3 regions of the Streptomyces sp. NPDC104367 genome follow, and region 1 is predicted to be linked to each of the others. Evidence: riboswitches for the same ligand, from Rfam matches in the RefSeq annotation. Region 1 holds a riboswitch; each other region holds the start of a gene.

The links. Region 1 has a riboswitch for cobalamin ahead of ACZ619_RS29435 (ABC transporter substrate-binding protein). Riboswitches for the same ligand answer to the same signal wherever they lie in the genome.
Region 2: another riboswitch for cobalamin. It lies ahead of ACZ619_RS03145 (cobalamin biosynthesis protein); the one in region 1 lies ahead of ACZ619_RS29435 (ABC transporter substrate-binding protein).
Region 3: another riboswitch for cobalamin. It lies ahead of ACZ619_RS17195 (ribonucleoside-diphosphate reductase subunit alpha); the one in region 1 lies ahead of ACZ619_RS29435 (ABC transporter substrate-binding protein).

The regions. Positions count from the first base shown of each region.
Region 1 is NZ_JBVJND010000022.1:50,736-54,942, reverse strand. It holds gene ACZ619_RS29440 (FecCD family ABC transporter permease) at 1-489, opposite strand, end outside; gene ACZ619_RS29435 (ABC transporter substrate-binding protein) at 486-1,535, opposite strand; cobalamin riboswitch at 1,591-1,767, opposite strand; gene ACZ619_RS29430 (isocitrate lyase/PEP mutase family protein) at 2,069-2,902, opposite strand; gene ACZ619_RS29425 (histidine phosphatase family protein) at 3,253-3,822, shown strand; gene ACZ619_RS29420 (pyrophosphohydrolase domain-containing protein) at 4,058-4,207, opposite strand, start outside.
Region 2 is NZ_JBVJND010000002.1:71,049-75,255, forward strand. It holds gene ACZ619_RS03130 (class II aldolase/adducin family protein) at 1-53, opposite strand, end outside; gene ACZ619_RS03135 (inorganic phosphate transporter) at 330-1,574, shown strand; gene ACZ619_RS03140 (hypothetical protein) at 1,593-1,820, shown strand; cobalamin riboswitch at 1,975-2,114, shown strand; gene ACZ619_RS03145 (cobalamin biosynthesis protein) at 2,216-3,157, shown strand; gene ACZ619_RS03150 (cobyric acid synthase) at 3,154-4,207, shown strand, end outside.
Region 3 is NZ_JBVJND010000010.1:103,269-107,475, reverse strand. It holds gene ACZ619_RS17210 (DUF3311 domain-containing protein) at 1-185, shown strand, start outside; gene mctP (monocarboxylate uptake permease MctP) at 182-1,804, shown strand; partial or broken gene ACZ619_RS17200 (hypothetical protein) at 1,897-2,133, shown strand; cobalamin riboswitch at 2,138-2,262, shown strand; gene ACZ619_RS17195 (ribonucleoside-diphosphate reductase subunit alpha) at 2,389-4,207, shown strand, end outside.

The sequences.
Region 1 (4,207 bases):
GAACAGCTGCATGGCCGCGACCCCGGACAGGACGACCCGGTCGGTGCTGGGGCCGAGGGTGTGGCTGAGCAGCAGCACCAGGCCGAAGGAGAGCAGCGCGCCGACGAAGGCGCCCGCCGACAGGGACACCGCTCCCCCGCCGACGCCGAGCACGACCACGGCGACCGCGCCGGTGGACGCGCCGGAGGAGACCCCGAGCACGAAGGGGTCGGCGAGCGGGTTGCGCAGCAGCGACTGCATGACCGCGCCGCAGACGGCGAGTCCGGCCCCGCACACGGCGGCCAGCAGTGTGCGCGGCATCCGCAGGTCCCACACGATGCCGTCCCGCAGCGGCGCCAGCCCGCTCTCGCCGAGGCCGAGATGGGCCGCGACGGAGGCCCAGACGTCACCGGTGGAGATGTCGGCGGGGCCGATCGTCACGGCCACGGCGACCGACACGAGCAGCGCGGCCAGGCCCCCGCCCGTCAACAGCAGCGAGCGGACGCTCACTTGGCGAACCCGAAGTCACGCAGACCGGCCGCGACCTTCTCGATCCCCTCGATGGTGCGGATGGACGGGTTCATCGCCTGCCCGCTCAGCAGGACGTACCGCTTCTTCTTCACGGCGGTCAGATTGCGGGTGGCGGGGTTGGACTCCAGGAAGCGGATCTTGGCCGCGGCGGTCTCGGCGGTCTGCTGCTTGCGGGTCAGGTCGCCGATCACGATGATGTCGGGGTCGCGGTCGGCGACCGTCTCCCAGTTGACCTGGGGCCATTCGTCGTGGGTGTCGGCGAAGGCGTTCTGCGCGCCGACCGCCCGGGTGATGGCGCCGGGCGCGCCGCAGCAGCCGGCCAGGTAGGGCGACTGGGAGTTGGCGAACCAGTACATCAGGGACACGTCCGAGGCGTGCAGTCCGGCGGTGGCCGCGCGCACCCGCTTCTTCAGCGAGGCGACGAGTTCGGTGCCGCGCTCCTCGACGCCGAACGCGCGGGCCAGGTCGCGTATCTCGCCGTAGACGGCGTCGAGGGTGAGCGGTTCGCCGCGCGATCCGTCGCCGCCGCTGTCGTTGTCCTTGCCCGCGGAGCAGTCGGACGGCGAGACGTACGTGGGCACGCCGAGCTTCTCGAACTGCTCGCGGGTGGCGACCCCGCCCTTGCCGAGGGTGGAGACGAACGAGGCGGTGACGAAGTCGGGTTCGGCGTCCAGCACCTTCTCGAAGGAGGGGTTGTTGTCGGCGAGGCGGGGAACGGACGCGTTGGCCTTCTCCAGGCCCTTCATCACCGGGTCGGTCCAGGTGGCCGTGCCGGCCATGCGGTCGGCGAGTCCGAGGGAGAGCAGGATCTCCGTGGTGCCCTGGTTGAGGGAGACGGCCCGCTTCGGCGCCGACTTGAGGGTGACCGCGTGGCCGCAGTTGTGGAGGGTCACCGGATAGCCCGCGGCGGCAGACGTCTCGGTGGCGGCGCCGCTCCCGGTGCCGCCGCAGGCGGTGAGCAGGAGGGCGGACGCGAGGAGGAGCGTGGGGATGCGGAGCGGGGCGGGGGTGCTGAGCACGGGCATGCCTCTGGGGTCGGGGCTCGTACGCGGAGCCTGGCCTACGGACGTCCCTGCGCGCCGGGGCGCGAAGGTGCCAGCAGGTCTTCGGACTCGGGTTCGTCCGGCCGGGGCGCCTTCCCGGTCTCCCAGTGGCTAGCGTGCCCCGCCCGTCCCCCTCACCGCTGCGCGTCAGTTCCGGATTCGCACCGGATTCCCTGGCCTCGGGTGTGGCTCGACTGGCTCACCGAGGCTATCAAGCCCGTCGTACGGTCGGACCGGGAGACCGCACCAGGCTCTCCAAGGGCGAACCCGGCGCGGACGACGGTGCCCCGGGCCCGCTCGGGGATGCCGGGGTCGGCGGGATCGGCGGGGTCGGCGGGGTCGGCGGGGTCGCGTGAACGCCGCCTAGGCCGACCTGACATGGTCGGCGCCCGACCGGCTGACCGGCTGACCGGCTGACCGGCTGACCGGCTGACCGCAGCCTGCGCTCCGACCCTGCCGGTCTCCCTCCTCACCTCCGGAAGAGGTCGTGCCTCACCACCGAAAAAGGTGGTGCCTCACCTCCGGAAGAGGTCGTTGAGATCCGTCTGCGAGATCTGGTTCTCGGCGTAGGAGAAGGTCCCCCGGTCCACCAGTTCCCGGGCCGCGCCGAGGAGTTGCGCGTACATCGCCCGCGCGATGCTGCCGCCCACCGTGACCCGGCGCACCCCGAGTTCGCGCAGGTCGGCCAGTGACAGGGCGCCGCCCGTCAGCCCCATGACCACGTTCAGCGGCCCGTCGATCTCCTTCACCAGCGTGCCGATGGTCTCCGCGTCGGCCGCGCCCGGCACGAACGCGCAGTCCGCGCCCGCCGCGAGGAAGGAGTTGGCCCGGCGGACAGCCTCCGCCAGCGGACCGCCGGTCAGCAGCACGTCGGTGCGGCCGACCAGGACGAACGGCTCACCGGCCGCGTCGACCGCCTGGCGTGCGGCACGGATGCGGTCCGCCGAGAGTTCCGGGTCGTGCAGCGGCCGGGAGCGGTCGCCCGTGAAGTCCTCGATGTTGCCGCCCGCCGCTCCGGCCGCGAGCGCCGCCGAGACCGTCTCGGCCACGGCCTCGGGGGACTCGCCGAAGCCGTCCTCCAGGTCCGCGCTCACCGGGACGCGCACCTCGGCGGCGATCTCACGGATCCGGCCCATCATGGTCGCCCGGTCCACCCGGCCGCCGCCGTAGTCGTGATCGGGGCGGCCCAGGGAGAAGGCGATGCCCGCGCTGGTGGTGGCCACGGCCGGGAAGCCGACGGCCTCCAGCACGCGGGCGCTGCCCGCGTCCCAGGCGTTGGGGAGCAGGAAGCAGCCCTCGCGGTGCGCCTCCACGAAGCGTGCGGCCAGTTCTCGGCGTTGGGTGTCCACGTCGAAAAGTGTGTCAGCCGGCACTGACAACCGGCCGCTCATCGGCTCCCGGCGCGGTCCAGGGCGACGCAGGTGATCACGCCCTCCTGCCCACCGACCGGCTTCCGGCGGTCTCCGCCTCCTTCGGGAGCGGCAAGTCGCTGCCGGCGTTCTCCGGTACCGAACTGGTCGAAGCCGGATACCGGGCCTGGACGAGAGGCGGAGCCGCATCCGGACGCCGGGGCGAGTGCGGGTCGGGGGCGGAGGCGAGTGCGGGGGCGGGTGCGGAGGCGGGAGTGTGTCCGTGGGGCGCGTACCGTCGTGCGGGCCCGGTGTGCGCGTTCGTTGTGCGACGTAGGAGGAACACCCCCGTGACCAGCCGAGTCATCCTCATCGCCCCGGCGATCACCCCCTCGCTGCGGCGGGCCCGCTTCGACGACGGTGACTCGATCGAGGACCCGGGGGCGGTGCGGCTCTCCCTGCCCGGCGCAGGACGCGCGGTCAGCTCCGCCAGTGTGCGCTGCACGGAGACGGCGGTCGCGCTCGGTCTGGACGCCTCCGTCGAACCGGGCCTGGCCGGGCTGGACATGGGCCGTTGGCGGGGCCGCACCCTGGACGAGGTCGGCGCCGCCGAGCCGGAGGCGGTCGTCCGCTGGCTGTCCGATCCGGGCGCCGCACCCCACGGAGGCGAATCCGTACGGGAGTTGTGCGCGCGGGTGGTGCACTGGCTGGAGTCGGCGGGCCCGGCGGACGGCAGGACGCTCGCCGTGGTGGAACCGGAGGTGGTCCGGGCGGTGGTGCTGCACGCGCTCGGCGCTCCCGAGGCAGCGTTCTGGCGCGTCGACGTCCCCCCGCTCGCGGCGACGGAGGTCACGGGCCGGGCCGGCCGCTGGAACCTCCGGCTCGGCCAGGCCGGCGTCGGGCCGACGGGCGAGGCCTAAAGCCGGGCGCCGGGCGCCGGAAAAACGGTGGAGCGGCCGCCCGGCCTCTTCCTAGGGTCGCCGGCATGACCCCCCAGCGCCGCGCGGCCGCCCGACAGGGCTGACCCGCCCCGATAACAGCCACGCCGGCGCCCACACCCGCACTCAAGGCCACGGCCACGCGACCTGACACCGCCGTGGTTCAGGTCACGTCACGGGCAGACGGACGCCGAGGCCCGTCGGCCGTCCCGGACCCTCAGGCGTCGCCCCCGGGTATCCAGCCCTGGCGGCGCAGCTCCGCCGAGACGTCCGGCGCCCGGTAGTGCTCGCCCTTGAGGACCTTGCCGTCGGCCCGGCGGGCGACCTGTCCGTCCGGCCCCAGCTTGCTCATGTTGGACCGGTGGAC
Region 2 (4,207 bases), on a different contig from region 1:
TCCCGCCAGGCCTCGGCCTCCGCCGTGCGTACGTCCCGCTGCTGCTCACCCATGCCCCGATCCTGCCAGCCGTCCCGCCGTCGATCGCGCCGGGTGGCCGGAGACCGGGTCGACCGGAGACCGGGTGACCAGGATCTCGTCCGTGGCCCCGGGCGCCGGCCGAGAGCGTTCACGGCGGGCAGCCGGTCAAGGGGCCACGGGGCGCAGGGCCGTAAGCGGAATGCCGACCCTCCCTCATTGACACCACCATGCCCACCCCAGTTCACCTTCCGTTCACCCAGGTTGCCTACGGTCCAACAGCTGATGACCTCTAAAGATTGTCTGGGTAAATGGAAAGCTTCTCGCTGATCCTCGCGATTGTGGTCATCACCGCACTCGCGTTCGATTTCACGAACGGTTTCCACGACACCGCCAACGCGATGGCCACGACCATCTCGACCGGCGCGCTCAAGCCCAAGATCGCGGTGACGATGTCCGCCGCGCTCAATCTGGTGGGCGCCTTCCTCTCCGTGGAGGTCGCCAACACGATCTCCAAGGGCCTCGTCGACGAGAACGGCATACGTCCCGAGGTCATCTTCGCCGCCCTGGTCGGCGCCATCCTCTGGAACCTCGTGACCTGGCTGGTGGGCCTGCCCTCCAGCTCGTCGCACGCCCTCATGGGCGGTCTGATAGGCGCCACCGTCGCCTCGGCCGGCGTCGGCGCGGTCCACGGCGACGTGCTCGTCACCAAGGTCCTGCTCCCGGCCGTCGCCGCGCCCGTGGTCGCGGGCCTCGCGGCGATGCTCGCCACCCGATTCTCCTACACGCTCTCGAAGAACGCCGAGGGCGAGGCGACCCGCAAGGGCTACCGCGCGGGCCAGATCGCCTCCGCCGGCCTGGTCTCGCTCGCGCACGGCACCAACGACGCGCAGAAGACGATGGGCATCATCACCCTCGCGCTGATCGCGGGCGGTTCCATCGCCCCCGGCTCGAACCCTCCCACCTGGGTGATCCTCTCCGCCGGCCTCGCCATCGCGCTGGGCACCTACATCGGCGGCTGGCGCATCATCCGCACCATGGGCACCGGCCTGACCGACCTCCAGCCGCAGCAGGGCTTCGCCGCCCAGACCAGCGCGGCCACCGCCATCCTGGCCTCCTCCCACCTCGGCTTCTCCCTCTCCACCACGCACGTCGTCTCCGGCTCGGTGATGGGCGCGGGCCTCGGCCGCAAGGGCGGCACGGTCCGCTGGTCCACCGCGACCCGCATGATGGTGGCCTGGGTGCTCACGCTGCCGGCCGCCGCACTGGTCGGCGCCCTCGCCGAGTCCGTGACGGACCTCGGCGACTGGGGCACGGCCCTCGTGGCCGTCTTCCTGGTGGCCGCCAGCGCCACCATCTGGAAGCTGTCCCGCCGCGAGGTCGTGGACAGCAGCAACGTCGTCGCCGAGGAGCCGGCCGGTGTGGTGACCACCGCGATCGCCGCCGTGACCCCGCCGCCCGCCGGCACCGTCTCCGTCACCGACGGCCTGACGGCCACGATCCCCTCCCCCGCCTCCCCCGCCGCCCCCGCGGCCGGCCCGGCCACCACCGTCTGACCCCGAGGAAGAACCGACATGACAATCGACTGGGCAGCCATCGGCTCCGTCTTCGGCGTCAGCCTCGTGGCCACCGTGGGTCTGGTGACCCTCTTCACCCTCGGCATCAAGGGTCTCTCCGCCCGCGAACGGGCCACGGCCCAGGGCGGCTCCGCGGTCCTCGCCGTCACCGCCGCCTACCTCTGCTTCGCGGCCTGCGCGGCCGCCGTGGCCTACGGCATCCACCTGATCGTGGCCAAGGCCTGACCCGGGCCGCCGCGACCACGGGCCGACCAGAGCCCGGAAGGCTCCTCCCCGACCGGTTCGGGGAGGAGCCTTCGGCGTGCCACGGCAGCCCCACCGGCCCCCCGATGTGGGCCTTCGCACACTCTCCCCGCGCAGGTCAACGGCAAGTTGACGGGTCTTCCGGGGGCGTGGTGGACTGCCGAGGCCATGTACGGCGGCAAGAGAGGAAGCCGGTGTGAATCCGGCGCGGTCCCGCCACTGTCACCGGGGTAGGTAGCCCCGGGAGCCAGGAACTCTCACCGCCGGTCTCGTCGAACCAGGGCGTGGACACCCTGAGTGAGGACACAACGCCATGCGCGGCTGCCGTTCGAGGTTCACCACCAGCCCGGCCACCGACCCCACGGCCGGCTGAGCCGATGGGTGCCGATCGCGTCTTCGCGTACGGCGCCGCCGCCGGCCTCCTCGGGGATCTGCTGCTCGGCGATCCGCGCCGCGGGCATCCGGTCGCCGCGTTCGGACGGGCGGCCGGGGCCGTGGAGCGGGTGCTGTGGCGGGACCACCGCGGGTGGGGCGCGCTGCACACCGCCGTGTGCGCCGGCGGCGCCGTGGCCCTGGGGGCGCTGGCCCAGCGGGCCGTACGGCCGTCCGCCACCGCCTCCGCGCTGCTCACCGCCACCGCCACCTGGGCCGTCGTCGGCGGGACCTCGCTCGCCCGGGAGGCCCGAGCCGTCGGACGCGCCCTGGAGGCGGGGGACGTCGAGGCCGCCCGCGCCCGGCTGCCGCATCTGTGCGGACGTGACCCGCAGGCCCTGGACGCCGACGGGATCGCCCGCGCGGTCGTGGAGTCCGTCGCCGAGAACACCAGCGACGCCGTCGTCGGCGCGCTGGTGTGGGGGGCCGTGGCCGGCGTGCCGGGACTGGTGGGGTTTCGGGCCGTCAACACCCTGGACGCCATGGTGGGCCACAGGTCGGCCCGTTACCGGCGGTACGGGTGGGCCTCCGCCCGCCTGGACGACGTGGCCGGCTGGCCGGGGGCACGGCTGACCGCCGTGCTGGCGACGGTCGCCGGCGGCGACGCCCGTGGCGCCGTACGCGCCTGGCGGGCCGACGCGGCCGGGCACCCGAGCCCCAACGCCGGGCCCGTGGAGGCCTCGTTCGCGGGGGCGCTGGGGGTACGGCTCGGGGGGACGCTGTCGTACGGGGGGCGGATCGAGCATCGGCCCGTGCTGAACGGGGAGGGACGCGCGGTGGCGGTCACGGACATCGGTCGGGCGGTGCGGCTCTCGCGCCGCGTCGGCCTGCTCGCGCTCGGCGTGACGGTCGCCGCGCGCCTCGTCGCGAAGGGACGGACGGCATGAACGGCGGGGGTCTCCTGGTGGCCGGCACCACCTCCGACGCCGGCAAGAGCGTCGTCACCGCCGGGATCTGCCGGTGGCTGGTGCGGCAGGGCGTGAAGGTCGCGCCGTTCAAGGCGCAGAACATGTCGCTCAACTCCTTCGTCACCCGCGAGGGCGCCGAGATCGGGCGGGCGCAGGCCATGCAGGCGCAGGCCTGCCGCATCGAGCCGACCGCGCTGATGAACCCGGTGCTGCTCAAGCCCGGCGGTGAGCAGAGCAGCCAGGTCGTGCTGCTCGGCAAGCCGGTCGGCGAGCTGAGCGCGCGGGGCTACCACGGCGGGCGGCAGCAGAAGCTGCTCGGGACCGTGCTCGACTGTCTCGCCGAGTTGCGGGGCACGTATGACGCGGTGATCTGCGAGGGGGCCGGCAGTCCGGCGGAGATCAACCTGCGCCGGACCGACATCGTGAACATGGGGATCGCCCGCAACGCCGGGCTGCCCGTGCTCGTGGTCGGCGACATCGACCGCGGGGGCGTGTTCGCCTCCTTCTTCGGCACCGTCGCCCTGCTCTCGCCCGAGGACCAGGCGCTCGTCGCCGGGTTCCTGGTCAACAAGTTCCGGGGTGACGTCTCCCTGCTGGAGCCCGGCCTCGACATGCTGCACGGGCTCACCGGGCGGCACACCTACGGCGTCCTGCCCTTCCGGCACGGCCTCGGCATCGACGAGGAGGACGGGCTCAGGGTCTCGCTGCGCGGCACCGTACGCGAGTCCAGCACCGCCCCGCCCGTCGGGGAGGACGTGCTGCGGGTCGCCGTCTGCGCCGTCCCGCTGATGTCCAACTTCACCGACGTGGACGCGCTCGCCGCCGAACCCGGCGTCCTGGTGCGGTTCGTGGACCGGCCGGAGGAACTCGCCGACGCCGACCTCGTCGTGATCCCGGGGACCCGGGGGACGGTCCGGGCCCTGGAGTGGCTGCACGAGCGGGGGCTCGCGGACGCGCTGCGGCGCCGGGCCGCCGAGCAGCGGCCCGTCCTCGGCATCTGCGGCGGCTTCCAGATGCTCGGCGAGCGGA
Region 3 (4,207 bases), on a different contig from region 1:
CGATGCTGTGGGTGGGCTCGTACGCCAGGACGGATCCCGCGTTCATCGGGATCCCGTTCTTCTACTGGTACCAGATGCTGTGGGTGCTGCTCTCCACCGCGCTCACCGGCACCGCCTACCGGCTGTGGCAGCGCGACCAGCGCACCCGCAGGGCCGCGGGCGCGGACGGGGGTGTGCCGCGGTGAAGGACGGTGTGAACGGCGTCGCGCTCGGCGTCTTCGTCTTCTTCTTCCTGGCCGTCACGGTCATCGGCTTCCTGGCCGCGCGCTGGCGCCGGGCCGAGAACGAGCACTCCCTGGACGAATGGGGCCTGGGCGGGCGGTCGTTCGGGACCTGGATCACCTGGTTCCTGCTCGGCGGCGACCTCTACACGGCGTACACCTTCGTCGCCGTGCCGGCGGCGGTCTACGCGGCGGGCGCGGCCGGCTTCTTCGCGGTGCCGTACACGATCCTCGTCTATCCGCTGATCTTCACGTTCCTGCCGCGGCTGTGGTCGGTCTCCCACAAGCACGGCTACGTGACCACCTCGGACTTCGTGCGCGGCCGCTTCGGCTCCAAGGGCCTCTCGCTCGCCGTCGCCCTGACCGGCATCCTGGCGACGATGCCCTACATCGCGCTGCAACTCGTGGGCATCCAGGCGGTGCTGGACGTGATGGGCGTCGGCGGCGGCGACGGCACCAACTGGTTCGTGAAGGACCTGCCGCTGCTCATCGCCTTCGGTGTGCTGGCGGCCTACACCTACTCCTCCGGCCTCCGCGCACCCGCCCTGATCGCGTTCGTGAAGGACGGCCTGATCTACCTCGTCATCGCGGTGGCGATCATCTACATCCCGATCAAACTGGGCGGCTTCGACGACATCTTCGCCAAGGCGGGCCACGCGTTCGCCCAGACCAACCCGGCGACCGGCAAGCCGCGCGGCGCGCTGACCCCGCCGGAGGCGGGTCAGTGGACGTACGCCACGCTGGCGCTGGGCTCCGCGCTCGCGCTCTTCATGTACCCGCACTCGATCACCGCGACGCTCTCCTCCAGGAGCCGTGACGTGATCCGCCGCAACACCACGATCCTGCCGCTGTACTCGCTGATGCTCGGCCTGCTCGCGCTGCTGGGCTTCATGGCCATCGCGGCCGGGGTCAAGGTCACCAACGGCCAGCTGGCGATCCCGCAGCTGTTCGAGGACATGTTCCCGGACTGGTTCGCGGGCGTGGCCTTCGCGGCGATCGGCATCGGCGCCCTGGTCCCCGCGGCCATCATGTCCATCGCGGCCGCGAACCTCTTCACCCGCAACATCTACCGGGACTTCATCAAGCCCGACGCCACACCGAAGCAGGAGGCCCAGGTCTCCAAGATCGTGTCGCTGCTGGTGAAGGTCGGCGCCCTCGTGTTCGTGCTCACCATGGACAAGACGGTCGCCATCAACTTCCAGCTCCTCGGCGGCATCTGGATCCTCCAGACCTTCCCGGCCCTGGTCGGCGGTCTCTTCACCCGCTGGTTCCACCGCTGGGCCCTGCTGACGGGCTGGGCGGTCGGCATGGTCTACGGCACGGTCGCGGCCTACGGCGTGGCCTCCCCCACCCAGGCGCACTTCGGGGGCAGCTCCAAGGAGATCCCGGGCATCGGCCAGATCGGCTACATCGGCCTCACCGCCTTCGTCCTGAACCTGGCGGTGGCGGCGGTCCTGACCTTCGCCCTGAAGGCCCTCAAGGCCCCCGAGGGCCTCGACGAGACCGACCCGCGGGACTACACGGCCGACGCGGGCGACCCGGACGTGGAGGTGGAACTGCCGCCGGCCGTGGCGCCCCTCTAGCGGCGCGGGGAACCGCGCGAGCAAGCCACCCCGCCCGCAGCGGGCCGCCGGGAACCAAGCGCGACGGCGGCCCGCCGTCGTACACACCCACCCGCAGGGACATCGACCGCGCACGGGCCGTCCCGGGGTGCACGGGCGTCGTGCTGTCGACCCGGCGGACCCTGCGCGGCGCCCACCGGATCTACGAACGCCTGGGCTTCGTCCGCACACCAGACCGGGACCGGAATCCCCTGCCGGAGCTGCCGGAGATCACCCTCCTCACCTACGAGCTGACGCTCCGACACCACCGCGACACAACATCTGGGGGTGACACCGCAGCCCGGCACTAGATGTATGCTCATGCTCGCTGTCGCCGCAGGGGAATCCGGTGTGAATCCGGAACTGTCCCGCAACGGTGTACTTGCGCACATCTGTGCGCAGGAGTCAGTCCGAGGACCTGCCGACAGCACGCCCGGCCGTCCGGCCCGGGTGTTCTGACGTCCGGGCCTCGTGGAGTGGGCCGGGGACGCGACACGCGTGTGCTCGCTCGTGTGCTGCTCCCTGCCCTCCGCCAGGCCCCGTGCCGAGCGAGGGAGAGCCCCCACGTGACCATCGCGCCAGCCGACCCGGCTTCAGCGACCATCTCCGTGGCATCCGTGGAAGAGGACGGTCCCGGTACCGCGCTGCTGCGGACCCTGACCGAGCTGACCGCCGACCTCCCCGACGCCGACCCCGGCCGGGTCGCCGCCGCCGCGTTGCGCGGCCGGTCCGCGCGGGCCGACGAGTCGGAGTTGCGCGAGCTGGCCACCGAGGCCGCCGCCGGGCTCATCTCCGAGGACCCCGTCTACTCCCGGCTCGCCGCCCGGCTGCTGACGGTCTCCGTCCGCGCCGAGGCCGCTTCCCAGGGGGTGACCTCCTTCACCGGGTCCGTCGCCGTGGGCCACCGCGAGGGCCTCGTCGCCGACCGGACCGCCGAGTTCGTACGGCTGCACGCGGACCGCCTCGACGCCCTGGTCGACCCGGCCGCCGACGACCGCTTCGGCTACTTCGGCCTGCGCACCCTGCACAGCCGCTACCTGCTGCGCCACCCGATCACCCGGCACGTGATCGAGACGCCCCAGTACTTCATGCTCCGGGTCGCCGCCGGCCTCGCCGAGGACGACACCGCGCGTTCCGTGGACGAGGTCGCCTCGCTCTACGGCCTGATGAGCCGCCTCGACTACCTCCCCTCCTCCCCCACCCTCTTCAACTCCGGCACCCGGCACCCCCAGATGTCGTCCTGCTACCTCCTCGACTCCCCGCTGGACGAGCTGGACTCCATCTACGACCGCTACCACCAGGTCGCCCGGCTCTCGAAGCACGCCGGCGGCATCGGGCTGTCGTACAGCCGGATCCGCTCCCGCGGGTCGCTCATCCGCGGGACCAACGGGCACTCCAACGGCATCGTGCCGTTCCTGAAGACGCTGGACGCCTCGGTCGCCGCGGTGAACCAGGGCGGCCGGCGCAAGGGCGCGGCCGCGGTCTACCTGGAGACCTGGCACTCCGACCTCGAGGAGTTCCTGGAGCTGCGCGACAACACCGGCGAGGACGCCCGGCGTACGCACAACCTGAACCTCGCGCACTGGGTGCCGGACGAGTTCATGCGCCGGGTCAACGCCGACGAGCCGTGGTCGCTGTTCTCCCCGGCCGACGTGCCGGAGCTGGTGGACCTGTGGGGCGCGGAGTTCGACGCGGCCTACCGCAAGGCCGAGGCCGACGGGCTCGCGCGCAAGACCATCCCGGCCCGCGACCTGTACGGCCGGATGATGCGCACCCTCGCCCAGACCGGCAACGGCTGGATGACCTTCAAGGACGCGGCCAACCGCACGGCCAACCAGACGGCCGTGCCCGGCCATGTCGTCCACTCCTCCAACCTCTGCACGGAGATCCTGGAGGTCACGAACGACGGCGAGACGGCGGTCTGCAACCTGGGCTCGGTCAACCTCGGCGCGTTCGTGGCCGGCGGGGACATCGACTGGGACCGTCTGGACGAGACCGTCCGCACCGCCGTGACCTTCCTCGACCGGGTCGTCGACATCAACTTCTACCCGACCGAGCAGGCGGGCCGCTCCAACGCCAAGTGGCGTCCGGTCGGCCTCGGCGCGATGGGCCTCCAGGACGTCTTCTTCAAGCTCCGGCTGCCCTTCGACTCCCCCGAGGCCAAGGCGCTCTCCACCCGGATCGCCGAGCGGATCATGCTCGCCGCGTACGAGGCGTCCGCCGACCTCGCCGAGCGCGGCGGCCCGCTGCCGGCCTGGGAGAAGACCCGTACCGCGCAGGGCGTGCTGCACCCCGACCACTACGGCGTCGAGTTCACCTGGCCCGAGCGCTGGGCCGCGCTGCGCGCGCGGATCGCGACGACCGGCCTGCGCAACAGCCTGCTCC